2 regions of the Pantoea brenneri genome follow, and region 1 is predicted to be linked to the other one. Evidence: predicted binding sites of a transcription regulator. Region 1 holds the regulator's gene; the other holds the start of a gene.

Evidence for each region. The regulator PhoB, encoded in region 1, activates phosphate uptake and scavenging genes when phosphate is short. The targets are predictions, from matches to a motif close to CTGTCATAAAACTGNCNNAT.
Region 2: the regulator PhoB is predicted to act here: its motif matches at 3,492-3,511, upstream of pstS (phosphate ABC transporter substrate-binding protein PstS).

The regions. Positions count from the first base shown of each region.
Region 1 is NZ_JBCGBG010000001.1:2,171,327-2,186,128, forward strand. Features, by position in the region: gene AABB92_RS10305 (histidine-type phosphatase) at 1-479, shown strand, start outside; gene proY (proline-specific permease ProY) at 969-2,321, opposite strand; gene brnQ (branched-chain amino acid transporter carrier protein BrnQ) at 2,392-3,711, opposite strand; gene AABB92_RS10320 (cobalamin-independent methionine synthase II family protein) at 4,103-5,206, opposite strand; gene AABB92_RS10325 (PstS family phosphate ABC transporter substrate-binding protein) at 5,580-6,500, opposite strand; gene phoR (phosphate regulon sensor histidine kinase PhoR) at 6,520-7,833, opposite strand; gene phoB (phosphate response regulator transcription factor PhoB) at 7,848-8,537, opposite strand; gene sbcD (exonuclease subunit SbcD) at 8,733-9,932, shown strand; gene AABB92_RS10345 (AAA family ATPase) at 9,929-13,603, shown strand; gene AABB92_RS10350 (DUF799 domain-containing protein) at 13,634-14,290, opposite strand; gene AABB92_RS10355 (DUF4810 domain-containing protein) at 14,287-14,646, opposite strand; gene AABB92_RS10360 (CsgG/HfaB family protein) at 14,658-14,802, opposite strand, start outside.
Region 2 is NZ_JBCGBG010000006.1:188,521-203,322, reverse strand. Features, by position in the region: gene glmU (bifunctional UDP-N-acetylglucosamine diphosphorylase/glucosamine-1-phosphate N-acetyltransferase GlmU) at 105-1,475, shown strand; gene glmS (glutamine--fructose-6-phosphate transaminase (isomerizing)) at 1,622-3,451, shown strand; gene pstS (phosphate ABC transporter substrate-binding protein PstS) at 3,617-4,660, shown strand; gene pstC (phosphate ABC transporter permease PstC) at 4,748-5,710, shown strand; gene pstA (phosphate ABC transporter permease PstA) at 5,707-6,597, shown strand; gene pstB (phosphate ABC transporter ATP-binding protein PstB) at 6,642-7,415, shown strand; gene phoU (phosphate signaling complex protein PhoU) at 7,433-8,167, shown strand; gene AABB92_RS19335 (MFS transporter) at 8,275-9,513, shown strand; gene xylB (xylulokinase) at 9,640-11,082, opposite strand; gene xylA (xylose isomerase) at 11,100-12,422, opposite strand; gene xylF (D-xylose ABC transporter substrate-binding protein) at 12,769-13,761, shown strand; gene AABB92_RS19315 (xylose ABC transporter ATP-binding protein) at 13,790-14,802, shown strand, end outside.

The sequences.
Region 1 (14,802 bases):
CCGCTAATTACGATTTGAGTAATGATCTGCTCTATCAGGCACAGCGGCGGGGATCGATTTTACTGCAGGCGATGCTGACCGAAATCGCCAGCAATGCCTCCACTGCCCGCTGGCTGATCCTGGTGGCGCATGACACCAATATTGCGATGGTGCGTACCCTGATGGGGTTTGACTGGCAGCTGCCGGGCTACGCGCGCGGCAATATTCCGCCCGGCGGCAGTCTGGTGCTGGAGCGCTGGCGTGACAGCCAGAGCGGCGAGCGTTTTCTGCGGCTCTACTTCCAGGCACAGAGCCTTGATGGCCTGCGTCAGTTACAGCCGATTGAAGACGCACAGGGTTTATTGCGTCAGGAGTGGCATCAGCCAGACTGCAGAATGACCGACGTCGGGCTGCTGTGTCCTTATCAATCGACCCTGACCGGCTGGCAACAACGGCTGGACAAGCGCGCCACGCAGCCGGTTTCCATCCGGCTGCCCTGAGCTGCCGCTAATCAAATCCATGCCGCGCTCGCTGCGCGGCGTAAATATGCTTTATCAGGCTTAATTGGTTGTATTGCTGTCGCCTGGTACTTTTCTTATTTAAATAACCCAGCTATCAGCGGCGTTAATTTTGTTTTACGATAACCGGGTCAATCATCCCTTTTTATTTCTCTGATTCTCTTGAATATTTCGGCGACTGGTTTCGCCGTTTTTTTATTTATTTGCTGTTCTCTTCGCCCCGCCACAGCCGCCCTGATGCGCTTAACGCCGATGTTTAGCTGGCAATCCCCTTCACCGCAGATAATTAACCGCGCAGGCGGATAGGTTATTCCACCGTCTGAAAGCGCCATCCGCCCGGGTTATTTCGTTACGGTGTTGTGACTGACATAAATAGCCAGCGCAGCGTCAGAGAAGTCAGTCGGGGGAAGAGAGAAGATGGAAGAGATGGCAAAGCGCATCTGCTCCCCCGCCAGGGGGAGCAGCCGACAATCAGCGCGGTTTACGTACCAGCTTATAGCCCAGCAGCAGCACCACTATCCACACCACGCCGACATAGAGCGATACCCGGGTATCCGGGAAATAGCCGATCAGCGCAATGATGAAGCAGAGGAATGCGACACCGACACCCGCGGTCCAGCTACCGCCTGGCAGCGCGAACTTCAGTTCGCTGGCAGCCTGTTTGCCGATTTTGCGGCGGAAGGCGATCTGCGACAGCAGAATCATGATCCACACCCAGACCGTCGCAAAGGTGGCCAGCGAGGCGATGACCAGGAACACTTTTTCCGGCATCAGGTAGTTGAGATAGACCGCAATCAACATGGCGAACATCATCACCACCACCGTCACCCACGGAATACCGCGTGAAGAGACTTTCATAAACATCTTCGGCGCGTGTCCCTGCTGGGCCATACCGTGCAGCATGCGCCCTACGCCAAACACGTCGCTATTGATCGCTGACAGTGAGGCGGTCAGGACCACAAAATTAAGAATCGAGGCGGCCGCCGCGATGCCCAGATGCTGGAAGGTCAGCACAAACGGGCTGCCCGAGGTGCCTACCTGGTTCCACGGATAGATCGACATAATCACAAACAGCGTGCCGACATAAAACACCAGAATACGCCAGGGTACCGAGTTAATGGCGCGCGGGATCGACTTCTCCGGTTCCTTCGCTTCACCGGCCGTGATACCGATGATTTCGATACCGCCGTAGGCGAACATCACCATCTGCAGCGACAGCAACATTCCGACCACGCCGTGGGCAAAGAAGCCGCCGTTGGTCCACAGGTTATGGATGCCGGTCGGCTGGCCGCCGTTGCCGATGCCCCAGATAATCATGCCGAAACCGGCCAGAATCATCACAATGATGGTGGCGACTTTGAAGAAAGAGAACCAGAACTCCACTTCGCCAAACACCTTCACGCTCATCAGGTTGACCGCGCCGATGATCAGCACCACGCTCAGTACCCAAATCCAGTGCGGCACCTCCGGAAACCAGACGCCCATATAGATGCCGAACGCCGTCACATCGGCGATCGCCACGATCAGGATTTCGAAGCAGTAGGTCCAGCCGGTAATGTAGCCAGCCATCGGACCGAGATAATCCTGGGCGTAACGGGAGAATGAGCTGGCCTGGGGATTGTTGACGGACATCTCACCCAGCGCACGCATGATGATGTAGGCCACGGCCCCGCCGATAATATAGGCGAGCAGCACGCTGGGTCCGGCCATTTTGATCGCATCGGCGGAACCGTAAAACAGCCCGGTGCCAATCGCCGATCCCAGCGCCATAAAGCGGATGTGGCGCGTGCTCAGTCCGCGTTTGAGCTTATTGGTTTCTTGCATAACAACCTGTACCTGTGAAATGAAAAAACCACGGGCAAGCCCGTGGTTAAAGAAAAATCAGTGCCATCTGCTACGAGTGAACGGAAACCTGTTCGCGTCCTTTAACCCGATCCACCACGGCGGCAATCAGCAGCATCACCAGCGATGGCGGCAACCAGGCAAGTCCCTGATCGGCCAGCGGCAGGTGCTGACTGAATGCAGGCAGCAACGCTTTAAACCCGGTAGTTTTAATCGCATCAATAATGCCGAACAGCAGGCTAATCAGCATTGCTGGCGCAATAATCCGGCTGCTCTTGTTCCACCAGTTCAGGGTGAAGCTCAGCACCACCAGCACGATACAAGGCGGATAAATCGCCGTCAGGACCGGGATGGAGATCTGAATCAGGTGGCTCAGGCCGAGGTTCGACACCACCATCGAGAACAGACCAAGGATAAACACCAGCGTTTTATACGACAATGGCAGGTATTGCGCAAAAAATTCCGCACAGGCACAGGTCAGACCGACCGCCGTTACCATACAGGCAACAAAGATCAGCGCCGCCAGGAAGAAGCTGCCCATACCGCCAAATGTCTGCTGAACGTAAGCGTGCAGAATCGCTGCGCCGTTCGCATTCTGATCGACCAGCGCGCCGCTGCCGGAGCCCAGTTTAAACAGGCACAGGTAGACCAGCGTCAGGCCCACGCCAGCAATCAGGCCGGCCAGAACGGTGTAACGCGTCAGCAGCGCGGCATTATCAACCCCGCGTGAACGGGCCGCGTTCACGATCACGATGCCGAACACCAGTGCGCCCAGCGTATCCATGGTCAGATAGCCGTTCACAAAACCGCTGGAGAACGCCGCACGCTGATAATCTTCCGTCGCCGGAATAGTGCCGCCCGCTGGCCACACCAGCGCAGCAATGCCCAGCACGGTCAGCGCCACAATTTTTAGCGGCGCAAGGAAATGGCCGACGGTATCGAGCAGTTTGCCCGGATAGAGCGACACGCCAATCACCAGCGCAAAATAGACCAGGCTGTAGATAAACAGCGGCATCGCGCCATCACCGGTCAGCGGGGCAATCCCCATCTCAAAGGAGACGGTGGCCGTCCGCGGCGTCGCAAAGAGTGGCCCGACCGCCAGATAGCAGACGGTGGCCAGCACCAGACCGGCAACCTTACCGATTGGGGTACTGAGTGCATCCACGCCGCCGCCGACGCGCGCCAGCGCTACCACGGTCATCACCGGCAGACCCACGGCAGTGATCAGAAAGCCAATAGCGGCGGTCCAGACGTGTTCGCCAGACTGAATGCCAACCATCGGCGGGAAAATGATGTTGCCCGCGCCAACGAACAGGGCAAATGTCATGAAGCCCAGCGCGAGAATGTCTTTCGAGGTTAAACGATGTGTCATACGGCCTGTCACTGATGTTGCGGTGGAAGTTGGGTTTGTGTTGTCCCCTCGCTGCGTTAAAACCACGACCAGCCAGCCAATGTCAGCGCATTATGCTCGTCGTGAGGTGAAGCGCAGGTGATTTAAGCTGCTTTTTTTCTGTTCACGGAGGGATGGATCGACAACGGGGCTAAGTAAAACGTTTATAGCGGGGAAAGGCAATACGGGATCGGAAAACCAGAAGGTTATCCCGTTATTTACGTAACAACCAGTGGATAGCGTTAATTTTTAACCCAGGCACACAAGATGATGTGCCTAAATAATAAACAGACCGCGAGAATTCCCCGCATAACGCCGCTGACAAATGCACAAAAGGCGCGTTTTACGCGCCTGTTTGCACAAGTTTACAGCATTACCACACCTGTTTTGCGATATCGACCACCAGGCGAATCTTCTGCCACTGCTGCTCTTCGCTCAGGCTGTTGCCCTCTTCGGTAGAGGCAAAGCCGCACTGCGGGCTGAGACAGATCTGGTCGAGGCTGACATACTGCGCCGCTTCCTGCAGTCGGGCTTTCACCTGCGCCGGATCTTCCAGCTCACCGGATTTGGTGGTGATCAGGCCCAGCACCACCTGCTGATGGCCTGGCTTGATGAAGCGCAGCGGCTCGAAACCGCCTGAACGGGCATTGTCATATTCGAGGAAGAAGGCATCGACATTGACGCTGCCAAACAGGATTTCCGCCACCGGCTCGTAACCACCTTCTGAAATCCAGGTTGAGCGGAAATTGCCACGGCAGACATGCAGACCAACGGTCAGATCGGCTGGCTTGTCTTCCAGCGCCTTGTTCAGCACCTGAGCATAGGTCCGCGCCAGCGCTTCCGGATCGTCGCCGCGTGCCCGGATATCGCGTTTCTGATCCTCAGAGCAAAGGTAGGCCCAGACGGTGTCATCCAGCTGTAGATAACGGCAACCCGCGGCGTAAAACGCCTTAATGGCGTCTTTATAGGTCTGTGCCAGGTCGTCAAAATAATCTGCCAGGTCCGGATAGACCTCAGCGTCGATCACTTTGCGACCGCCGCGGAAGTGCAGCACGCTGGGGCTGGGAATGGTCATTTTTGCCACCGCATCACCGGCAATGCTTTGCAGGAAGCGAAAGTGTTCCAGCATCGGATGGCTGGAAAAGCCGAGCTTGCTCACTACTTTTACGCCATGCGCTTTGGTCTGCACGCCGTTGAACTGGATCCCCTGCTCTGCTTCATAAGCTTCCACACCATCCAGGCCGTAGAAAAAATCGAAGTGCCACCAGCCGCGACGAAATTCGCCATCGGTCACCACCTGCAGGCCATTTTCGCGCTGTCTGGCGACCACATCGCGGATGGCGTCATCTTCAACCTGGCGCAGCGCTGCCGCATCAATTTCGCCAGCGGCGAACTGCTCACGCGCCTGCTTAATCGCGGCGGGACGCAGAAAACTGCCTACGGTATCAGCACGGAACGGGGCGGTATTTCTTTGCATGATCACTCCTGTCTCGCCTGCCGATGGTTTCAGCAGGAAATAATTGCGCTCTGTTATTTATAGCCATCTGGATGGCTATACGTCTGAACGCAGAATGACATGTGCCGCCGCCCGCTGCAATAGAAGAAAATTCACAGGCCATGAAGAAAATTCATGTTGGCAGATAAGACGGGCTACCGCGCGGTTTTGCAGCAGATAAGCAGCGACATGCGCGCGCCGGGAGAGGAGCACATCCATAGCGGTTAAGGAGAGAATGCGCGCCTGAAGGTGAACCTTCCAGGTTCCGGACAGCGAAAGCCCTACGCGCCTGGAGACCCTCGCTTAAACATCGCGCGCAGCACACAAGCAGAGCAGAATGCGCGTCTGAAGAGGATCAGTTAAGCGCCGCGCGCGCCTGCGCCATCTGGCTATCAGAGAGTGGCAGATAACCCGCTTCGCTGACCCGTCGCTGTCCCTGCACCGAGAGCACCTGCTGCAGGAAGGCTGCGACCAGCGGTGGCAACGGCTTACCCGGCGCCTTGTTGACATACAGATAGAGCGGACGGGCCCACGGATAGCGACCACTGCGGATTGCGTCCGCGTCGGGTGCCACAGCCTCACCCCGATCGTTCACCACCGCCAGCATCTTTACGCCGCTGAGGTGGAAGCCAAAACTGGCGTAACCGATGCTGCGTGGATTGCCTGCCACCGCCTGCACCACCGCTGCCGAACCGGGAAATTCGGCTACGTCATTGCGAAAATCACCCTGACAGAGCGCCTGCTGCTTGAAGAATCCCCAGGTACCGGACGCCGAGTTGCGTCCGTAGCGCTGGATCGGCCGGTGAGCCCACTCAGCCGCCCGCGCGCCGAGATCGCCCCAGCGTTGCGGCACCGAGGTGGCCCCGCACAGGCGGGTAATCGAGAAAATGGCGTCAAGCTGACGCGGCGTTATCTGCTGCAGCGGATTGCGCTGATTGACCACCACCACCAGCGCATCCATCGCTACCGGTACCGCCAGCGGAGGATAACCATAGCGCGCTTCAAACGCCTGCCGTTCATCCGCCTGCATCGGGCGGCTCATCGGTCCGAGCTGCGCCGCACCGGCAGCCAGCGCAGTCGGCGCGGTCGACGATCCGGATGCCTGCACCTGCACATTGACGCCCGGAGCCTGCCGACTGAAATCCTCGCCCCACAGCGTCATCAGGTAGCCCAGGGTATCAGACCCGACGCTGCTAAGGTTGCCCGACAGCGCGCCGGGCTGTGCCAGCGCCATGCCCGGCAATAAAATGACCATCAACAAAACAAGTGCGCGCATCAAGCAGATCCGTCAGCCATTAATGGAGGGCATTCTCCTGCATCCCACTGCTGACAATCAACCTTGCCGGCAAGGTAAAGGTAAAACAGGTCTCCTGATGCGGCACGCTGGTGATATCCAGCCGCGCATTATGGTGGCTCAGGGCATGTTTCACGATCGCCAGCCCCAGTCCGCTGCCGCCGGTCGCCCGCGATCGCGCCTTATCGACCCGGTAGAAACGCTCGGTGAGACGGGGAATATGTTCAGCCGCAATGCCCGGTCCGTTATCGCACACCCGAAACGTTGCGCCCTGCTTACTGCGCAGCCAGCTGATATCAATGCGCGTGCCCTCCGGCGTGTGGTTTACCGCGTTGTAGACCAGGTTGGAGATGGCGCTGCGCAGCTGTTCATCGTTGCCAAAGACTTTCAGATGCGGATCGGTATGGAAATGGATGTCGTGACGTCCGCCGCTCAGGGTGGCGGCCTCGTGTTGCAGCAGCCGGAGCATCACCGGCACATCGACCTTCTCTTTCAGATCGATCGCGGGCGCAGCTTCAATCCGCGACAGCGTCAGCAGCTGCTTGACCAGGCTGTCCATGCGGCGCGTCTGCTCCGACATGGTATGCAGCGCCTTGCCGCGTGAACGCTCGTTCATCACCGAGTCATTCATCATCTCCAGATAGCCCTGCAGCACCGTCAGCGGGGTACGCAGTTCATGGCTGACGTTGGCAAAGAAGTTACGGCGCGCCCCTTCCAGCTGGTGCATCTGGGTGACGTCACGCGCCACCAGCAGCCACTGCCCTTCACTGTAGGGCATGACGCGAAATTCCATGTGGTACTGGTTATTCAGCACCAGCGTCAGGGGTTTGTCGAAGTCACGCTGGCGGATATAGCGCGAGAATTCCGGATAACGCAGCAGGTTGAGGATGTTCTGGCCATTATCTTCCGGCCAGCGTAGCCCGAGATGCTGTTGCGCCAGCCCGTTGCACCAGAAAATGGTGCCCTCTTCGGTGGTGAGGATCACCGCATCTGGCAGCGACTCAGCGCCGCTGCGAAAGCGTTTAATCAGGTTGCCGAGTTCACGCCGCCGCCGCCGGTTGCGTAACTGCATCTGGTAGAGCCCGTAAAACAGCGGTTCCCAGCTGGCCCGCCCAGCCGGCGGCGTCATAGTGCGATCGAGCCACAACCAGTGCGACAGGCGCATCAGGTTGTGGAAATGCCACAGCAGCACCGCCAGTACGCTCAGCAACAGCAGCCACGGCAGATAACCGAACAGCAGGCCAAGCAGCAGCGCAGGCAGACACGCCAGCAGCAGTTCTGACAGTAATCTCTTCCAGGAGAGGCGTTCCAGCACGGTGAAAACTCCGTTTAGTAGCGGGCAGAGAAACGATACCCTGTTCCACGGACGGTTTGTACCATGCGATCGTGGCCGGAGACTTCCAGCGCTTTACGTAAACGGCGAATGTGAACATCGACGGTGCGATCTTCGACATACACGTTGGTGCCCCAGACATGGTTCAGCAGCTGCTCGCGGCTGTAAACCCGCTCCGGGTGCGTCATAAAGAAGTGCAGTAGTTTATATTCGGTAGGGCCCATTTCCAGCGGCGTGGTTTCGGACATCACCCGATGCGAGGAGGGATCCAGACTCAGTCCCTGCATCTCAATCACCTCTTCCACCGCCATCGGTGAAATACGGCGCATGACGGCTTTGATGCGCGCCATCAGCTCTTTTGGCGAGAAGGGCTTGGTGATGTAATCGTCAGCGCCGACTTCCAGCCCACGCACCCGGTCCTCTTCTTCACCACGTGCGGTGAGCATCATCACCGGAATATCGCGGGTCATCGCTTCGCGTTTCAGATGCTTAATAAACTGAATGCCGCTGCCGCCGGGTAACATCCAGTCCAGCAGAATCAGATCGGGCCAGGGTTCAATCAGCTTACCCACTGCGCTGTCATAATCTTCCGCCTCAATTGGCTGATAGTCGTTCTGCTCCAGAACAAAGCACAACATTTCACGGATTGGGGCTTCATCTTCCACAACCAAAATGCGCTTAGCCATTATTACTCCTGCTGATATGACGGCTGTCACTGAGATTCGCGGCGCCATTATGCGTCAGATTTGTGACACTTTTATGAAAAACATAACCGCTCATTCAGGCCAGTGGTAATCAATTATGACAGCGCAGCGACAATTTTTCGCTTTGGCCGCAGAGCCAGTATAATCGTCGGGCGAATTACAACGGCAGGGAGTTTTATGCGCATCATTCATACTGCGGACTGGCATCTGGGGCAGTTCTTTTACAACAAGAGTCGGGCGGCGGAACATCAGGCGTTTCTTGACTGGTTGTTGATCCAGATTGAACAGCATCAGGTGGATGCGTTAATCGTTGCGGGCGATCTGTTCGATACCGGCACCCCGCCCAGCTACGCGCGCGAAATGTTCAACCGCTTTGTGGTGGCGCTGCAGCCCAGCGGCTGTCAGCTGATTGTGCTGGCGGGCAATCACGACTCGGTGGCGACGCTCAATGAGTCACGCGAACTGCTCGCCTGCCTGAATACCCGGGTGATCGCCACGCCTCAGACCAACAGCGATGTGCTGCTGCTCACCACCCGTCAGGGCGAGCCGGGCGTGCTGCTGTGCGCCATTCCTTATCTGCGACCGCGCGATATTCTGCGCAGCCGCGCCGGACAGTCCGGACGCGACAAGCAGACCTCGCTGCTGGAGGCGATTGCTCACCATTATCAGCAGCGCGTGGCTGCTGCGCGGGCGCTGGAGCCGGCTCTGCCAATCGTGGCTACCGGTCACCTCACCACCGTCGGCGTCAGCCAGAGCGACTCGGTGCGTGACATCTATATCGGCACGCTGGACGCCTTCCCGGCCTCCGCGTTCCCGGACGTGGATTACATCGCGCTCGGCCACATTCACCGCGCTCAGCGGGTGGCGGGCACTGAGCACATTCGTTACAGCGGCTCGCCGATTCCACTCAGTTTTGATGAACTGGGCAGTGAAAAAAGCGTCTTCCTGCTGGACTTCACCCCGCGCGGTTTGCAAGCGGTGACGCCGCTGGTGGTGCCGCAGGTGCAGCCGATGCAGGTGCTGAAAGGTTCACTGGCGCAGATCGCGCAGCAGCTCAGCGATTTCAGCGACATGCAGCAGGAAAAACCGACCTGGCTGGATATTGAAGTCACCACTCAGGAGTACCTCAGCGATCTGCAGCGTCAGGTGGAAACCCTGACCGCAGAACTGCCGGTTGAGGTTTTGCTGTTACGCCGCAGCCGCGAGCAGCGTCAGCACAGCCTGGCGCGACTCGATAACGAAACCCTGAGCGAACTGAAAGTGGAAGAGGTGTTTGCCCGTCGCCTGGCGCTGGATAGTGAACTGCAACCGCAGCAGATCGATCAGATGACCACCCTGTTCCGCCAGACGCTGGCCGACATTGAGGAACCACAATGAAGATCCTCACGCTACGGTTTAAAAACCTTAATGCACTGCGCGGTGAATGGTTTATCGATTTCCGCGCTGAACCCTTCGCCAGTAACGGGCTGTTCGCGATTACCGGTGCCACTGGCGCAGGCAAAACCACGCTGCTGGATGCCATCTGCCTGGCGCTCTATCACCAGACGCCGCGTCTCGGCGCCATCTCCCAAAGCCAGAATGCGCTGATGACCCGCGACTGCGCCGAGTGTCTGGCTGAAGTGGAATTTGAGATCAAAGGCGAAGCCTGGCGCGCCTTCTGGAGCCAGAACCGCGCACGCGGCACCGCCGACGGCAAACTGCAGGCGCCGCGGGTTGAGCTGGCGCGCTGTGCCGACGATACCATCGTCGCCGACAAGGTCGGTGACAAACTGAGGCTGATTGAGACCCTTTCCGGCCTCGACTTTGAGCGTTTTACCCGCTCAATGATGCTGTCCCAGGGGCAGTTTGCCGCCTTCCTCAACGCCAAAGCCAGCGAACGGGCCGAACTGCTGGAAGAGCTGACCGGCACCGAAATTTACGGCCAGATTTCCGCCGCAATCTATGAACGTCACAAAGAGGCAAAAACCGCGCTCGACCTGCTGCGCAGCCGGGCGGGAGCCATGGCGCTGCTGGATGACGACACGCGCACCGCGCTGCAACAGCAGATGCTGCAACTGAGCGCGGCGGAACAGACGCTGAGCCGTGACTATCAGCACGCCCAGCAGCAGCAGCAGTGGCAGCAACAGGCGCAGCAGCTCCAGCAGGATATCGCGCAGACCCGCCAGGCGCTGCAACAGGCGGAGGCGGCGGCGCAGGCCGCTGAAGCGGACCGACAGCGGCTGGCGCGCAGCGAACCGGCTGAAAAGCTGCGGGCTACCCTGCAGCAGCGTGACGAACGGGCGAATGCGCTGCGTGAGGTACGCAGTCAGCAGCAGCAGCTGTCCGACGCACACCAGCAGGCGCTGGCTGAACAGCAACGCCAGCAGCAGCACTATGCCACCGCCCAGGCCGCGGCGGAACAGGCACGCCAGCAACAGCAGCAACAGGAGAGCCTGCTGACCGAACAGGTGATGCCGCTGGATCAGTCACTGCAGGCGCTGCAACAGCAGCTGACGCAGCAGCAGCAGGAAAAAGATCGCCAGCAGCAGCAGTGCGATCAGACTCAACGTATGCTGACCGATCAGACTCACCAGCTTACCGTCTTACAACAGGCGATCGCGGAGCAGCAAACCCTGCGTCAGCAGTTAGCCGATATGGCGCAATGGGGCGCATCGCTGCCGCTGTGGCAGGAACGATTTGCCCAGCTGGCGCAGCGCGAGGCGACCCTCGCCGGACTGGCGCAACAGCAGCAGCAACAACAGCAGAAAATCGCGGCGCAGCAAGCAGAACGGGAACAGCAGGCTAAGCAGGCATTACCACGCCAGCAGGCTGAGCAGGCCGCCGCTCAGGCGCTGCTGCAAGCGGAGCAAGTACTAACTTCGCTGCAGAAGCAGCATCCGCCAGCCGCGCTGCGAGAGGCGCTGAGCCAGCTGCACAGTCGCCGCGCGGCGCGGCAGCAGCTGTTACTGCTTTCTACCCAGTGGCACCCGCTGCATCAGCAGCTTGGTCAGCGCCAGCAGCAGCTGGCCGGGCTGGAAAAAGCTCACCAGCAGGCGGAGGCGGAATTACACAGCCTGCGCGAAAGATGGAAACGCGAGAAACAGCAGCTGGATGATGTCGATAAAATCTGCGCGCTGGAGCAGCAGATTGCCGATTTTTCGCAGTATCGCGCCCGGCTCACACCAGACCAGCCCTGTCCGCTGTGCGGCTCCTGCACGCATCCGGCAGTCGCCAGCTACAGCACGCTGGAAATCAGCGCCAATCAACAGCGACGCGCTGCCCTGCAACAGCAGGTCGATGCGCTACGCGAGGCGGGTACCGCCAAAAACGAACAGTTAAAGCAGTCGGCGATCCAGCAGCAGACGCTGCGCGACGACATTGCCGAAACCCAGCGGCAGCTTGTTGGTCTGGAGCAGCAATGGCAGGCGCTCAGCGGTGAGCTGGCACTTACCTTCACCCTGTCAGATCGCGACGCACTGACCCAGTGGCAGCAGCAGCAAAATCAACGCGAACAGCAGCTTGAGCAGCAGCGGCAGGCGCTGGAGGCGGCTGAGCAGGCCCGTCAGGCGGCAAAAGATCACCATCTTCAGCAGTCGCAGGCCTGGCAGCAGCATCTGCAGGCCGAACAGCTGGCACAGCAGTCGCTGGATAACCTGCAGCAGGCGCTGAGCGCGCTGCAACAGCGCCAGCAGCAGGAACAGGCGAGCTGGCAGCAGTTGCAGGACGCGGTACAGCAGCAGTTCAGCCAGCATGGCCTGAGCCTGCCTGCCGCCGCTGAACGAGAATCCTGGCTGGCTGTTCAGCAGTCCCGCTGGCAGCGCTGGCAGGAAAGTGAGCAATTACTCGCTAACCTGCAGCCGCAGCTGCTGCGCGGCGAAACTCAGCTGACCGCGCTGCAACAACAGGCTGAACGTGAACAGCAGCAGCTGACTACTCAGCAGCAGCAACTTCACCATCATCAAACCCGGCTCGACGAGATGCGCCAGCAGCGTCAGGCCCTGTTTGGCGATCGCGAGGTCACCGTGGCCCGCCAGCAGATGCAGGCCAGCATCCGCCAGCATGAGGCGCAGCTCGCACAGCAGCAGGAGGGGTTACAGCGGGCGCAAAGCGGAGTCAGCAGCCTGCAGGGCCAGCTGGCGGTGCTGGAGAGCCAGCAGCAGCAGCTCGTCACCCGTCTGGCTGAGGCGGAACAGACACTGCTGCAGGCGCTGACGGCCGCCGGTTTCCGTGATGAAGCCACGTTGCGCGCCGCGCTGCTGGATGAGCAGACCGCCCAGCAGCTGCGTCAACAGCTACAGCAGATCGATCAGCACCATCAGCAGCAACAGACGCGGCTGGCGGATCTGCATCAGCGGCAGGCGGCGCACCAGCAGGCGCAGCCCGCTGCGATGCCAGCCTCGGCTGAGGCGCTGGCGCAGCAGCTGGAACAGTTGCGGCTGGCGCTTCGTGACAATGCCAGCCAGCAGGGCCAGATACAGCAACAGCTACAGAGCGATGCCAGCCTGCGCCAGCAGCAGCAGAGCCTGATGACACAGATTGCAGAGGATGAAACGGTGCTGGCGCAGTGGGGACTGCTCAACGATCTGATTGGCTCCGCCAGCGGCGACAAGTTCCGGCGCTTTGCCCAGGGCTTAACGCTGGATCACCTGGTGGCGCTCGCCAACCGTCAGCTCGACCGGCTGCATGGCCGTTATCTGCTGCAGCGTCGGGCGCAGGATCTGCTGGAGCTGGACGTGGTGGATACCTGGCAGGCTGACACGGCGCGCGATACCCGCACCCTCTCCGGTGGCGAGAGCTTCCTCGTCAGCCTGGCGCTGGCGCTGGCGTTATCCGATCTGGTCAGCCACAAAACCCGTATCGAATCGCTGTTTCTGGACGAAGGCTTCGGCACGCTGGATGCGCAAACGCTCGATACCGCGCTGGACGCGCTGGATGCGCTCAACGCCAGCGGAAAAACCATCGGTGTGATCAGTCACGTTGAAGCGATGAAAGAGCGGATTCCGGTGCAGATCAAGGTGCGGAAAATGAACGGGCTGGGCTACAGCCAGCTGGAGTTGCCGCAGGGATAACGGGCGCCGCAGCGCCCGCTTTGTTGCCGATCAGCGGACGCTGATCGGCCTGTAGCGCGGACCGGTCAGCAAACCGCCCTGCTCATTCTGCGCCAGCAGGCGATTGCTGGTCAGGCCGGCAATCGAGTGAGCTTTATCGCTGACGTTGTTGGCGATCTGTTTAATCGCCGCATTGACCAGCATGCCGACCAGTCCGCCATTGTTATTGTTGCCCTGTTCACTGTCGCTGGCGGTGGCATAACCCTGCCAGATCTCTTTGCCGCTACGCAGATCAACCAGCCGCGCGGTTGCTGACACGGTGGTCACGCTGTCGATCACCCGGTAGCTGCTGCCGTAATCGGTGATCGAGATATAGAGCGCGCTGTCGGCGTGAAAGATCTTATTCAGGCGAGCCGGACTGACTGCCTGGATTTCACTGCCGCTGGTCAGGCCATTCTGCTGGAAAGTCTCTTCCACTACCGCCACCGGAAACACGTAGTAACCCGCTTCGGCCAGCGGCTGGGTCACCAGCGAGGTCAGGCTGTGAGCGGCATTAATATCCGGAGCTTTGTTTTCGGCCGGTAACACCAGAATCGACGCAGGTTTGCTGGCGCGAAACGCGCTGTAGTCATACGGTTTTTTGTGCTGCGCACAGCCGGTCAGCAGCAGCACGGCCAGTGCGCCGCCCAGGGCAATCAGTTTTTTCACCGGGTCACTCCTTGTTTGTCACTCATCAGAAAATCCATGTAAGGGCCGGCTTCCGGAAACAGCTGCTTTTCCATGGCGAACTGGCTAAAGGCTTTATTGGTATCACCGGTTTTGGCGTACAGCAGGCCGAGCTGAGCGTGCAGCCCTGGCGCGACCGGCTGGTTTACCGCACGGGCTTTTTCAACATCCAGATTCAGCGCGTCGATCTGCTTCTGCGGATCGCTATCTTTCTGGTAGTAGCTGTAAATCTGCTGCTGATAATCGCCCCAGTAGTAGAGGGTTTTCGGCGTTTTCGGCGCACAGCCAGCCAGCAGCGCAGCCGCCATCAGCAGGCCGCCCAGTGTGATCATTTTCATTTACTGCTTCCTTATTTAGCCGGACGCCAGGCGCCGCTGTTGATTCCATCCACTAAATGATCGACCGCTTCACGAATCGCCAGATCCATGACTTTGCCGTTCAGCGTCGAGTCGTAGCTGCTGGTACCGCCAAAGCCGATGATTTCCCGGGCAGAA
Region 2 (14,802 bases), on a different contig from region 1:
CGGGTCATCTGCGCCCTCCCGCCTAATTTCGGCCTGAGAAAAATGTAGTAATCTCACCCTCAAACCGTTTTACTTTCACCCGTAAAAATTCACTCAGGATAGTTATGTCTAACAGTGCGATGAGTGTGGTGATCCTTGCCGCTGGCAAGGGCACCCGTATGTATTCCGATATGCCAAAAGTTCTGCATACGCTGGCAGGCAAGCCGATGGTGCAGCATGTGATTGACGCGGCCAAAGGGCTGGGCGCGCAGCAGGTGCATCTGGTTTATGGTCACGGCGGCGATCGTCTTAAAGCCACCCTCACCGACAGCGCCCTCAACTGGGTGCTGCAGGCCGAACAACTCGGCACCGGCCACGCCATGCAGCAGGCCGCGCCCTGCTTCGCTGACGATGAAGACATTCTGATGCTCTACGGCGACGTACCGCTGATCGCTGAAGCGACGTTACAGCGCCTGCGTGAGGCCAAACCGCAGGGCGGCATCGGCCTGCTCACCGTGGTGCTGGAGAATCCGACCGGCTATGGCCGCATCGTGCGCGAGAACGGCACCATTGTCGGCATCGTCGAGCAGAAAGATGCCACGCCAGAGCAGCTGCAAATCACTGAAATCAACACCGGTATCCTGATCGCCAACGGCGGCGATCTGAAACGCTGGCTGGCGCAGCTCACCAACAATAACGCGCAGGGTGAATACTACATCACCGATATCATCGCGCTGGCGCATCAGGAAGGCCGGGTGATTGAGGCGGTTCATCCGACGCGCATCAGTGAGACCGATGGTGTGAATAATCGTCTGCAGCTGGCAACGCTGGAACGCACTTATCAGACTGAACAGGCTGAGCGCCTGCTGCTGGCGGGCGTGATGCTGCGCGATCCGGCCCGCTTTGACCTGCGCGGTACCCTGACCCACGGCCGGGATGTGGAAATCGACACCAACGTCATCATTGAAGGTCAGGTGGCGCTGGGCGATCGGGTAAAAATCGGCGCGGGCTGCATCATCAAAAACAGCGTGATTGGCGACGATTGTGAAATCAGCCCTTATTCGGTGATCGAGGATGCGAATCTGGCCAGCGCCTGTACCGTCGGACCTTTCGCCCGACTGCGTCCCGGCAGTGAGCTGGCACATGCCGCCCATGTCGGCAACTTCGTTGAGATGAAAAAAGCCCGTCTGGGCGAAGGTTCGAAAGCGGGTCACCTCTCCTATCTGGGCGACGCGGAGATCGGCGCTAACGTCAACATCGGGGCCGGCACCATTACCTGCAACTATGATGGCGCGAATAAATCAAAAACCGTGATCGGTGATAACGTGTTTGTCGGCTCGGACACCCAGCTGGTGGCGCCGGTCAGCGTGGCGGCAGGTGCTACCATTGCGGCGGGCACCACCATCATGAAAGATGTCACCGAAGCGGGACTGGTCTACAACCGTAAAGAGCAGAATCACAAAGCGGACTGGCAGCGCCCACAGAAGAAAAAATAATTTTAACGGCCCGCTTCATGCGGGCCGATGCAGTGCCAAAACTATAATCCCCACTCTCTACAAGGCTCGGGGAACCGGCAAAGCCGGATATCAGGTCGCATGACAACGAAAGTGGCGAACAGCCATGTAGTCAGGAAAACATCATTATGTGTGGAATTGTTGGTGCAGTAGCACAACGCGATATCGCAGAAATTCTGCTGGAAGGCCTGCGTCGTCTTGAGTATCGCGGATATGATTCGGCCGGTCTGGCCGTGGTCGATCGTCAGGGGCACGTTACGCGCCTGCGACGTTTAGGGAAAGTGCAGAAGCTGGCCGATGCAGCCGAACAGCAGCCGCTGATTGGCGGCACCGGTATTGCCCATACGCGTTGGGCAACGCACGGCGAACCGTCGGAAGCCAATGCGCATCCGCACGTTTCTGAGCACATCGTTATCGTGCACAACGGCATCATTGAAAACCATGAGCCGCTGCGCGCTGCGATGATCGAGCGTGGTTACGTGTTTGCCTCTGAAACCGACACCGAAGTGGTGGCGCATCTGGTTCACTGGGAGCAGAAGCAGGGCGGAACGCTGCGTGAAGTGGTGCTACGCGTCATCCCGCAACTGCGCGGCGCCTATGGCATGGTGATCATGGACAGCCGCGATCCGTCGCTGCTGGTGGCGGCACGCTCCGGCAGCCCGCTGGTGATTGGCCGTGGCGTGGGCGAGAACTTTATTGCCTCCGATCAGCTGGCGCTGCTGCCGGTGACGCGTCGGTTCATCTATCTGGAAGAGGGTGATATCGCGGAAATCAGCCGTCGCGATGTGACCATCGTTGATCGTACTGGTAAACCGGTGACGCGCGCAGAGATCGAATCGACCCTGCAGTATGATGCCGGTGACAAAGGCATCTACCGCCATTACATGCAGAAAGAGATCTACGAGCAGCCGATGGCGCTGAAAAGCACCCTGAGCGGCCGTTTCAGTCACGGCCAGGTCGATCTCAGCGAGCTGGGCGCAGGTGCAGAAGCGCTGCTGGCGCAGGTGGAGCATATCCAGATTATCGCCTGCGGTACCTCGTATAACTCCGGCATGGTGTCACGCTACTGGTTTGAGTCGCTGGCCAATATTCCGTGTGATGTCGAGATCGCCTCTGAGTTTCGCTACCGCAAGTCGGCGGTGCGGAAAAACAGCCTGCTGATCACCTTATCGCAATCGGGCGAAACGGCCGACACCCTGGCAGCGCTGCGTCTCTCCAAAGAGCTGGGCTATCTCGGTTCCCTGGCGGTGTGTAACGTGGCCGGTTCGTCGCTGGTGCGGGAATCTGATCTGGCGCTGATGACCAAAGCGGGCACCGAAATCGGTGTTGCCTCGACCAAAGCCTTTACTACGCAGCTGGCAGTGTTACTGATGCTGGTGGCGAAGCTGGGCCGGCTGAAAGGCATGGCGGCGGAAACCGAGCATGAGATTGTCCATGCGCTGCAGGCGCTGCCCAGCCGGATCGAACAGATGCTGGCGCAGGATAAGCTGATTGAAAATCTGGCAGAGGGCTTCTCAGATAAGCATCATGCGCTGTTCCTCGGCCGCGGCGATCAGTATCCGATCGCCATGGAAGGGGCGCTGAAGCTGAAGGAGATCTCCTACATTCACGCCGAAGCCTATGCGGCGGGCGAGCTGAAGCACGGCCCGCTGGCGCTGATTGATGCCGATATGCCGGTGATCGTGGTGGCACCCAACAACGAACTGCTGGAGAAGCTCAAATCCAACATCGAAGAGGTGCGGGCACGCGGCGGTCTGCTGTATGTGTTTGCCGATCAGGATGCGGGCTTCAGCGACAGTGACGGGATGAAGATTATCCCGCTGCCCCACGTTGAAGAGGTGATTGCGCCAATCTTCTATACCGTGCCGTTGCAGCTACTGTCGTATCACGTCGCGCTGATCAAAGGCACTGACGTCGATCAGCCGCGTAACCTGGCGAAATCGGTTACCGTAGAATAACAAAGTGGGCCCGGTCGCGGGCCCGCTTCATTTTTGCCCGCTGTCATATAACTGTCATATTTCGTACATTTCACTGTCATCAAACTGTCCTATTTTCCCTCCTGCAGCAATCACTGACTCTTACTAAAACGGCCCCGAGCCTGAATTTTCTCCCCTGGAGGGAACATGACACTGATGCGTAGCACCGTAGCCCGAATCCTCGCCGCCACCTTTGCAGTCAGCGCGGTATCTGCTTTTGCGGCCACCGATTTGACGGGCGCAGGCGGGACGTTCCCGGCGCCGGTTTATGCCAAGTGGGCAGCAGAGTATCAGCAAGCCACCGGTAGCAAAGTTAACTACCAGGGCATCGGTTCATCTGGTGGCGTGAAACAAATCATCGCCAAAACCGTCGATTTCGGTGCGTCCGATGCGCCAATGAAAGATGAAGATCTGCAGAAAAATGGCCTGTTCCAGTTCCCGACGGTAATCGGCGGCGTGGTGCTGGCGGTTAACCTGCCGGGCATCAAATCAGGTGAACTGACGCTGGACGGTAAAACCGTCGGCGACATCTACCTCGGCACCATCAAAAAGTGGAACGATCCGGCGATAGCTAAACTGAACCCGGGCGTGAAACTGCCAGAGACTAATATCAACGTGGTACGCCGCGCTGATGGTTCCGGTACTTCGTTTGTCTTCACCAGCTACCTGGCGAAAGTGAACCCGGACTGGAACAGCAAAATCGGTAAAGGCAACACCGTAAACTGGCCGGTCGGTCTGGGTGGCAAAGGCAACGACGGCGTGGCTGCGTTTGTACAGCGTCTGCCGGGTTCAATCGGCTATGTGGAATACGCCTACGCCAAACAGAACAACCTGACCTACACCAAACTGATGGACGCCGATGGCAAGCCGGTCGCCCCAGGCGAAACCAGCTTCAGCAACGCGGCGAAAGGCGCAGACTGGAGCAAATCTTTTGCTCAGGACCTGACCTTCCAGAAAGGCGCGGATGCCTGGCCTATCTCTTCCACCACCTTTATCCTGGTTTACAAAGATCAGGCTAATGCGGCCAAAGGCAGCGAAGTGCTGAAGTTCTTTGACTGGGCATACAAAAACGGCAGCAAAACCGCTACCGCGCTGGATTATGCCGCCCTGCCAGAGAGCGTGACCGAGCAGATTCGCGCTGCATGGAAAGCCAATATCAAAGACAGTTCTGGTAAGGCGCTTTATCAGTAATTGACCGACCCTGGCCGGATTCCGGTTCGGTCAGACCCAACGGGCGGCGTACTGCCGCCCTGATAACTCCTGAAGACTGAGACTTCTATGGCTGCAACCAAGCCGGCATTCAAAGCCCCAGGCAAGCAAGGTGACAGAATATTTGGTGCGCTGGTCAAGCTTGCCGCGCTGATCGTCCTGTTGCTGATGGGCGGCATTATCGTCTCCCTGATCATCTCCTCGTGGCCAAGCATTCAGAAGTTTGGTTTCTCCTTTTTGTGGACCAAAACCTGGGATGCCCCCAACGAACAATTTGGTGCGCTGGTACCGATTTACGGCACCCTCGTCACCTCTATCATCGCGCTGATTATTGCCGTGCCGGTCAGTTTTGGTATTGCGCTGTTCCTGACCGAACTCGCGCCAGGCTGGCTGCGTCGCCCGCTGGGTACCGCCATTGAGCTGCTGGCCGCGATCCCCAGCATTGTCTATGGCATGTGGGGCCTGTTCGTGTTTGCGCCGCTGTTTGCTGAATATTTCCAGACGCCGGTCAACGACGTGATGTCAGGCATTCCGATTGTCGGTGAGCTGTTCTCCGGTCCGGCATTCGGTATCGGTATTCTGGCCGCTGGCGTGATTCTGGCGATCATGATCATCCCCTACATCGCCTCCGTGATGCGCGATGTGTTTGAGCAGACGCCGGTGATGATGAAAGAGTCGGCCTACGGCATCGGCTGCACCACCTGGGAAGTGATCTGGCGTATCGTGCTGCCCTTCACCAAAAACGGTGTGATAGGGGGCGTGATGCTGGGACTGGGCCGCGCACTGGGTGAAACCATGGCGGTGACCTTTATTATCGGCAACACCTACCAGCTCGATAGCCCGTCGCTGTTTATGCCGGGCAACAGCATCACCTCCGCCCTCGCCAATGAGTTCGCTGAAGCGGAATCCGGCGTGCATGTGGCGGCGCTGATGGAGCTGGGTCTGATTCTGTTTGTGATTACCTTTATCGTGCTGGCGATTTCAAAACTGATGATTATGCGGCTGGCGAAAAGTGAAGGAGCGCGATCATGACCACCATTGAAGTTCAGGCGCGCGCCGAACTCGACGCATCCCGTCGTAAGATGCAGTCCTGGCGCAGCACCAAAAACAAGATAGCGCTGACGCTGTCGCTGCTGACCATGGCATTTGGTCTGTTCTGGCTGGTGTGGATCCTGTTCACCACCGTATCACGCGGCCTTGATGGCCTGTCGTGGTCGCTGTTCACCGAATCAACGCCGCCACCGAATACTGCCGGCGGCGGCCTGGCGAACGCCTTAGCGGGCAGCGGATTACTGATTTTCTGGTCGACCTTCTTCGGCACGCCGCTGGGCATCATGGCCGGCATCTACCTGGCGGAATATGGCCGCAAGTCGTTTCTGTCGGAAGTGATCCGCTTTATTAACGACATTCTGCTGTCAGCGCCGTCGATTGTGGTCGGGCTGTTTGTCTACACCATTGTGGTGTCGCAGATGCAGCACTTCTCCGGCTGGGCCGGGGTGATTGCGCTGGCGCTGCTCCAGGTGCCGATCGTAATTCGTACCACCGAGAACATGCTGCGGCTGGTGCCGGACAGCATGCGTGAAGCGGCTTATGCGCTGGGCACGCCGAAGTGGAAGATGATCTCCGCCATCACCCTGAAGGCGTCGGTCTCCGGCATTATCACCGGGGTATTGCTGGCGATTGCCCGCATCGCTGGTGAGACCGCGCCGCTGCTGTTTACCGCGCTGTCGAACCAGTTCTGGAGCACCGACATGATGCAGCCGCTGGCGAATCTGCCGGTCACCATCTTTAAGTTCGCCATGAGCCCGTTCGCCGAATGGCAGAGCCTGGCCTGGGCTGGCGTACTGATTATTACCTTGTGCGTGCTGCTGCTGAATATCGTAGCGCGGGTGATTTTTGCCAAAGGTAAACACGGTTAACTTCCGGCGCTGCCCTGCGCGGCGCCGTATAAGAGAGACGAGCAATGAGTATCGCGACTGCATCAGCCGATAAAATTCAGGTCCGTAATCTGAACTTCTATTACGGTAAGTTTCACGCGTTAAAGAATATCAATCTGGATATCGCCAAAAATCAGGTCACCGCATTTATCGGGCCATCCGGCTGTGGTAAATCGACCCTGCTGCGGACCTTCAATAAAATGTACTCGCTCTACCCGGATCAGCGGGCTGAAGGCGATATCCTGCTGGACGGCGACAACATTCTGGCGGCGCAACAGGATATCGCGCTGCTGCGCGCCCGGGTCGGCATGGTGTTTCAGAAGCCGACGCCGTTTCCGATGTCGATTTATGACAATATCGCCTTCGGTGTTCGCCTGTTTGAGAAGCTGTCACGTGCCGATATGGACGAACGGGTCCAGTGGGCGCTGACTAAAGCCGCGCTGTGGAACGAAACCAAAGACAAGCTGCATCAGAGCGGTTACAGTCTCTCCGGTGGTCAGCAGCAGCGTCTGTGCATCGCCCGCGGTATCGCGATTCGCCCGGAAGTGCTGTTGCTGGATGAACCCTGTTCGGCGCTCGACCCGATTTCAACCGGGCGTATTGAAGAGCTGATTACCGAGCTGAAGCAGGACTACACCGTGGTGATCGTGACGCACAACATGCAGCAGGCCGCACGCTGCTCCGACCACACCGCATTTATGTATCTGGGCGAACTGATTGAATTCAGCGATACCGACACGCTGTTCACCAAGCCGGCACAGAAGCAAACTGAAGACTACATTACCGGCCGCTACGGCTGATTTGACAGGAGATCGCCATGGATAATCTGAATCTGAACAAACATATCTCCGGTCAGTTCAATGCCGAGCTGGAGCACATTCGCACCCAGGTGATGATCATGGGTGGCATGGTCGAGCAGCAGCTGACCGACGCCATCACCGCGATGCATAACCTCGATGGTGAACTGGCGCAGCGGGTGATCGACGGCGACCAAAAGGTCAACATGATGGAAGTGGAGATTGATGAGGCCTGCGTGCGCATCATCGCCAAACGTCAACCAACCGCTATCGATTTGCGGCTGGTGATGGCGATCATCAAAACCATTTCTGAGCTGGAACGGATTGGTGACGTAGCGGAGAAGATCAGCCGCACCGCGCTGGAGAAGTTCGGCCAGCAACATCTGCCGCTGCTGGTGAGTCTCGAGTCGCTGGGTCGTCATACCGTACAGATGCTGCATGATGTGCTGGACGCCTTTGCGCGCATGGACCTCAACGAAGCGATCGCTATCTACCGTGAAGATAAAAAGGTGGATAAAGAGTACGAGGGCATTGTGCGTCAGCTGATGACCTACATGATGGAAGATCCGCGTACCATTCCCAGCGTACTGACGGCGTTGTTCTGCGCCCGGGCGATTGAGCGCATCGGGGATCGCTGCCAGAACATCTGTGAAATCATCTTCTATTTTGTCAAAGGTCAGGATTTCCGCCACGTTGGCGGTGACCGGCTCGACGAACTGCTGTCAGGCGATGATGGCAGCAATAAGCCCTCCTGAGTGACCGCAACCGTACGCCGCGCTGGCGTACGGTTCGGCGTTTTCGATTGGTCCCCCCGGCAACACTCTTTATACTTGCGGCACTTTTCCTTCTGAGGTGCTGAATAATGTCTCCTTCTCCCCAGGCTAAACCCGGCGTCACGCCCGGTAAAGCGATGCTGGCCGCCGTCAGCGGTTATGCGATGGATGGATTTGATCTGCTGATCCTTGGCTTTATGCTGCCGGCGATCAGCGTCTCGCTGGCGCTCAATCCATCGCAGGCGGGATCGCTGGTCACCTGGACGCTGATCGGCGCGGTCATCGGCGGTATTGTGTTTGGCCATCTCAGCGATCGCTTTGGTCGTATTCGTATGCTGACCATCACTATCCTGGTATTCTCGGTGTTTACCGGCCTGTGCGCCGTGGCGCAGGGCTACTGGGATCTGCTGGCCTGGCGTACCCTGGCGGGCGTCGGGCTGGGCGGAGAGTTCGGCATCGGTATGGCGCTGATTGCCGAAGCCTGGCCGGCAGAGAAGCGCAACCGCGCCTCGGCGTGGGTCGGTATCGGCTGGCAGCTCGGTGTGCTGCTGGCGGCCTTTATTACGCCGCCGCTGCTGAGCGTGATCGGCTGGCGCGGCATGTTTCTGGTCGGTTTATTACCCGCGCTGGTCTCGTTTGTGATCCGTCGCAGCATGGGCGAACCGGAGGCCTATCGCCGACAGGTCAAAAACGTTCCCTCGCTCTCTTTTCCGGCGCGCCTCAAGCTGCTGGTCCGCGATCGCGCGACTGCAAAAGCCAGCCTCGGCATTTTCATCCTCTGTTCGGTACAGAATTTTGGCTACTACGGCCTGATGATCTGGATGCCGAGCTACCTCTCCTCCAGCTTCGGCTTCAGCCTGACCAAATCGGGTCTGTGGACGGCGGTAACGGTGGTCGGTATGACCTTCGGTATCTGGCTGTTTGGTGTGCTGGCCGATCGCTTTGCGCGCTGGAAGATTTTCCTGCTCTATCAGTTTGGCGCGGTAGTGATGGTGGTGATTTATGCTCAGTTACGCGATCCCGGCATCATGCTGGTTACCGGGGCGATCATGGGGATGTTCGTTAATGGGATGATTGGTGGCTACGGCGCGCTGATCTCCGATACCTTCCCGCCACAGGTGCGGGCCACGGCGCAAAACGTCCTGTTTAACCTTGGGCGGGGCGTCGGCGGCTTCGGCCCGGTGGTGATTGGCCTGCTGGCGAGCCAGTTCTCCTTTGCGGCGGCGATTACGCTGCTGGCGCTGATCTATCTGCTGGATATTGTGGCCACCCTGTTCCTGCTGCCGAAAAAGCACAGTCAGGATGACACGCTGGGCGCGATTGGCTGAAAGCAGGGCACGGATCTGCCGGGATGTGAACACCCATCCCGGCTGTGATGCTACCGGCCGGTAAACGGATAAGCGAAACGCACCGACACGGCGGTTACCGGTCAGCGCGTCGGGGTTTGTCGCGGTTTAGTGCATTAACGGCAGCAGTTGCTGATACAGCGCGGCAAACGTCTGCCGCAGCGGCTGGTAATGCGCCCTGCGCGCGCTGTCCGGCCGGTGGCGTTGCACCAGGGTAAGCGTCGGTGCCGCAGCCTGACCATCCAGTGCCAGCTGCGCCAGCCTGGCCGCGCCGAGTGCCGGTCCGACCTCACCACCGTGGCAGTAATCGAGCGTCTGACCGCTGATGTCCGCCAGCATCTGCCGCCACATCGCACTGCGTGCGCCGCCCCCGATCAACATAATACTTTTTGGCTGCACGCCGCATTCATGCAGCACATCCATCCCCTGCGCCAGCGCAAATCCCACGCCTTCCAGCACCGCCCGCGCCAGTTCCGGACGACCATGCTGGTGGGTAAAGCCAAAGAAAGCGCCTCTGGCGTTGGGATTGTTGTGCGGCGTGCGTTCGCCGGAGAGATAGGGTAAAAACCACAGCGGCGGCACGTCATCGCGCGCCCGCGCCGCCTCATCCAGCAGTGCCGGTACATCGTGACAGCCGGTCAGTTCAGCCGCCCAGTCGAGGCAGGAAGCGGCGCTGAGCATCACCGACATCAGATGCCAGCGCTGCGGTAAGGCATGACAGAAACTGTGAACGGCGCGCTGAGGATTACTCAGATAGCCCTCGCTGACCACAAAGTAGACGCCGGAGGTGCCCAGTGAGAGCATGCCCTGACCCGGCTCAGTCATGCCAACGCCGACCGCGCCCGCCGCATTATCGCCACCGCCCGCCGCCAGCGGCACCGGATTCATTTTCCAGCGCGCCGCCAGGGCAGTATCCAGCGTGCCGGTTATGGCATTGCCCTCATACAGTTGTGGCATCTGCTCACGACTGAGATCGCAGGCGCGCAGCATCTCATCACTCCAGTCTCGCCGCGCCACATCCAGCCACAGCGTGCCTGCCGCATCTGACAGGTCGGTGGCGAAGTCACCGCTCATCCGCCAGCGCAGGTAATCTTTTGGCAACAGCACCTTCGCGATCTGACTGAAAATGGCCGGTTGGTGTTGCTGCACCCACAGCAGCTTGGGCGCCGTGAAACCGGGCATCATCAGGTTGCCGGTGATCGCCCGGGCGTCCGGCACCTTCTGTTCCAGTTCACGGCACTGCGCCTCACTACGCCCATCATTCCACAGTATCGCCGGACGCAGAACGCGGCCGGCGCTGTCCAGCAGGGTCGCGCCATGCATCTGGCCGCTCAGCCCGATCGCCTCAACGACGCGCAGATCGTGCTGCCCGCTCAGCGCCTGCATAGCGTGGTCCAGCGCCTGCCACCAGCTTTCGGGATCCTGTTCGCTCCACAGCGGCTGTGGACGTGAAACCTGCAGCGGCGCTGTTTCTGTCGCCTGCACCTGGCCGGCGGCATCCACCAGCACCACTTTGACGCCAGAGGTGCCTAAATCGATCCCGATAAACATGTTCTGCTCCTGAGCCTTTAAAAATCAAACAGATAGTGATTCACCAGGTTTTCCAGCTGCTCCTGGCGTCCGCTCTGATGTTGCGGATTCAGCTGCTGTTGCTGAGCATGCGCCGCCAGCGTGGCCAGTGAAAACTCGCCTTTCAAAATTTGCTGGCCGAACTCACCATTCCAGCCGCTGTAACGCTGTGCCACGCGCTTATCCAGCTCGCCGTCGTCGATCATCCGGGCCGCGACTTTCAGCGCCAGCGCCATGGTATCCATCGCGCCGATATGGCCGTAGAACAGATCGTATTTGTCGGTGCTCTGGCGACGCACTTTGGCATCAAAGTTTAAGCCGCCGGTGGTAAAGCCGCCCGCCTTGAGGATCTCATACATCACCAGCGCATTCTCCTCCACGCTGACCGGGAACTGATCGGTGTCCCAGCCACACTGCGCGTCGCCGCGGTTGGCATCGACCGAGCCGAAAATGCCCAGCGCAATGGCGGTAGCTATTTCGTGGTGGAAAGAGTGACCGGCCAGCGTGGCGTGATTGGCCTCGACGTTCACTTTGATCTCTTTCTCCAGACCGAACTGTTTGAGGAAGCCATACACCGTGGCGACGTCGTAGTCGTACTGATGCTTGGTCGGTTCCTGCGGCTTCGGCTCAATCAGCAGTGTGCCCTGGAAACCGATTTTGTGTTTGTGCTCAACCACCATCTGCATAAAGCGGCCAATCTGCTCGCGCTCCTGGCGCAGATCGGTATTCAGCAGAGTTTCATACCCTTCGCGGCCGCCCCACAGCACATAGTTTTCACCGCCAAGGGTTTTGGTGGCCTGCATGGCGCTGCACACCTGAGTCGCGGCCCAGGCGAAGACCGCCGGATCGGGATTGGTCGCCGCGCCCGCGCCGTAGCGTGGATGGGTAAAGCAGTTCGCCGTGCCCCACAGCAGCTTCACCCCGGTCTCCTGCTGCTTCTCCAGCAGCTTATCGGTCATGATGGCAAAATTGTCCTGATAGCTGCGCAGCGAATCGCCTTCCGGCGAAACATCCACATCATGAAAGCAGTAATAAGGCACGTTCAGCTTGTGAAAGAACTCAAAGGCGACGTCCGCTTTTTGCTTCGCCAGCTGCAGCGCATCACCATTTTTTTGCCATGGGCGATCAAACGCGCCGACGCCAAACATATCCGCTCCGTTCCAGCAGAAGGTATGCCAGTAGCAGGCCGCAAAGCGCAGATGTTCCGCCATGGTCTTGCCGAGGATCACTTCGTCAGGATTGTAATGACGAAACGCGAGAGGCTGAGTCGATTTGGTTCCTTCGTAACGGACGCGATCGATCTGATCGAAATAAGCGTGCATGGTTTGCTCCTTAGCATCGGGACCCGAATGGTCTGCATTGAAGCGATATTTGATATTGGCTGTCGGCGCGGCTCAATTACGATATTTCACACTGCGTATCAGATAATTATTATTTGTGCGCTGGCTCGCAAAATAAAGCTGATCTCAGCGCGGTTATTGCCGGGTCTCTTGCTCAGTCCGAAAAAGATGAAATATCGATCGCGCTCATAAAAAAAGAAATAAACCAAAAAACGTAATGGCCGGATAAAAATCAGTAATTGATGTAACGGGAAAATCAGGGCAACAATTCATCCGCCTGGTTCATGGGCCTGCAACGACAATAGCCTCAACCTACAGGATAAACGCAATGAAGATGAAACATGCGCTGTTAGCCGTCTGCGCTGCGCTGGCTCTGTTCAGCCAGACCAGCGTGGCCAAAGAAGTGAAGATCGGCATGGCAATTGATGATTTACGTCTGGAACGCTGGCAAAAAGACCGCGATATTTTCGTGAAGCAGGCGGAATCGCTGGGTGCGCAGGTGTTTGTCCAGTCGGCAAACGGCAATGAAGAGACCCAGATGTCGCAGATTGAAAATATGATCAACCGCGGCGTCGATGTGCTGGTGATTATTCCCTATAACGGCCAGGTGCTGAGTAACGTGGTCGCCGAAGCAAAACGTGAAGGGATTAAAGTACTGGCCTACGACCGGATGATAAATAACGCTGACATTGATTTTTATATCTCGTTTGATAATGAAAAAGTGGGTGAGTTGCAGGCCGAAAGCATTGTGAAACAGGTGCCTAAGGGCAACTACTTTTTAATGGGCGGTTCCCCGGTAGATAATAATGCCCGCCTGTTCCGCGCCGGCCAGATGAAAGTATTAAAACGCTTTATCGATAATGGCAGCATTAAAATTGTCGGCGATCAGTGGGTCGATGCCTGGCTGCCGGAAAACGCTCTGAAAATTATGGAAAACGCGCTGACCGCCAACGGTAACCATATCGATGCGGTTGTGGCGTCTAATGATGCTACCGCCGGCGGGGCGATTCAGGCGCTGAGCGCCCAGGGACTGGCCGGCAAAGTGGCGATCTCCGGCCAGGATGCTGACCTGGCGGCCATCAAACGGATTAAAGCCGGCACCCAGACCATGACGGTATACAAGCCGATCACCGAACTCGCCACCGAAGCAGCAAAAATCGCAGTCGAACTGGGCGATGGCAAAAAGCCGGCCAGCAACAGCACGCTGAACAACGGACTTAAAGAGGTTCCATCGCGGCTGCTGACCCCGATTCAGGTCAACAAAGACAATATCGAAAGCACCGTGGTGAAAGACGGTTTCCACAAACAGAGCGAACTCTGACCGCGCCTGGCGTGAGGGAGAACAGTCGATGCTGCTGGAAATGAACAATATCACCAAGCGTTTCGGCGCGGTGAAAGCGCTGAATGATGTCAGCCTGCAGCTGGATGCGGGCGAAGTGATGTCGCTGTGTGGCGAAAATGGCTCAGGTAAATCGACCCTGATGAAAATCCTCTGCGGGCTCTATCCGCACGGTGATTTTGACGGCCAGATTTACTTTGCCGGCGACAAAATAGAGGCGCAGACCATTCGTGATACCGAGCGCAAAGGGATTGTGATCATCCATCAGGAGCTGGCACTGGTGCGGCAACTGACGGTGATGGAGAACATTTTCCTCGGTGCCGAGCTGGGGCGTTTCGGCATGGTTGATGATGAAACCATGACGCTGCGCTGCCAGCAACTGCTGGCCCGGGTCGGGCTGAACGTCTCTCCCGCCGCGCGGGTCGGCGATTTGGGCCTCGGTCAGCAGCAGCTGGTGGAGATCGCGCGCGCGCTTAACAAGCAGGTCCGGTTACTGATCCTGGATGAGCCGACCTCCTCACTGACCGAACAGGAGACGGAGGTGCTGCTCGGCATTATCCGTAACCTGCGTGAACACGGCATCGCCTGCATCTACATCTCCCACAAGCTGAACGAGGTCAAAGCGATCTCCGATACCATCTGCGTCATTCGCGACGGTCAGCATATCGCCACCCGCACGGCAACCGGCCTGAGTGAAGATGACATCATCACCATGATGGTCGGACGCGAGCTGACCGCGCTCTATCCCCATGCGCCGCATCAGATTGGCGATACGGTGCTGAAAGTAGAGAACCTCACGGCCTGGCATCCGGTTAACCGGCATATTCGCCGCGTCAACAACGTCTCCTTCAGCCTGAAGCGCGGGGAAATTCTCGGCATCGCCGGGCTGGTCGGGGCGGGCAGAACCGAAACCGTGCAGTGCCTGTTCGGGGTCTGGCCGGGACGCTGGCAGGGCGATATCTGGATCAACGGCAAGCCGGTCAGGATCACCGATTGCCGCGCCGCCATTGCACACGGCATCGC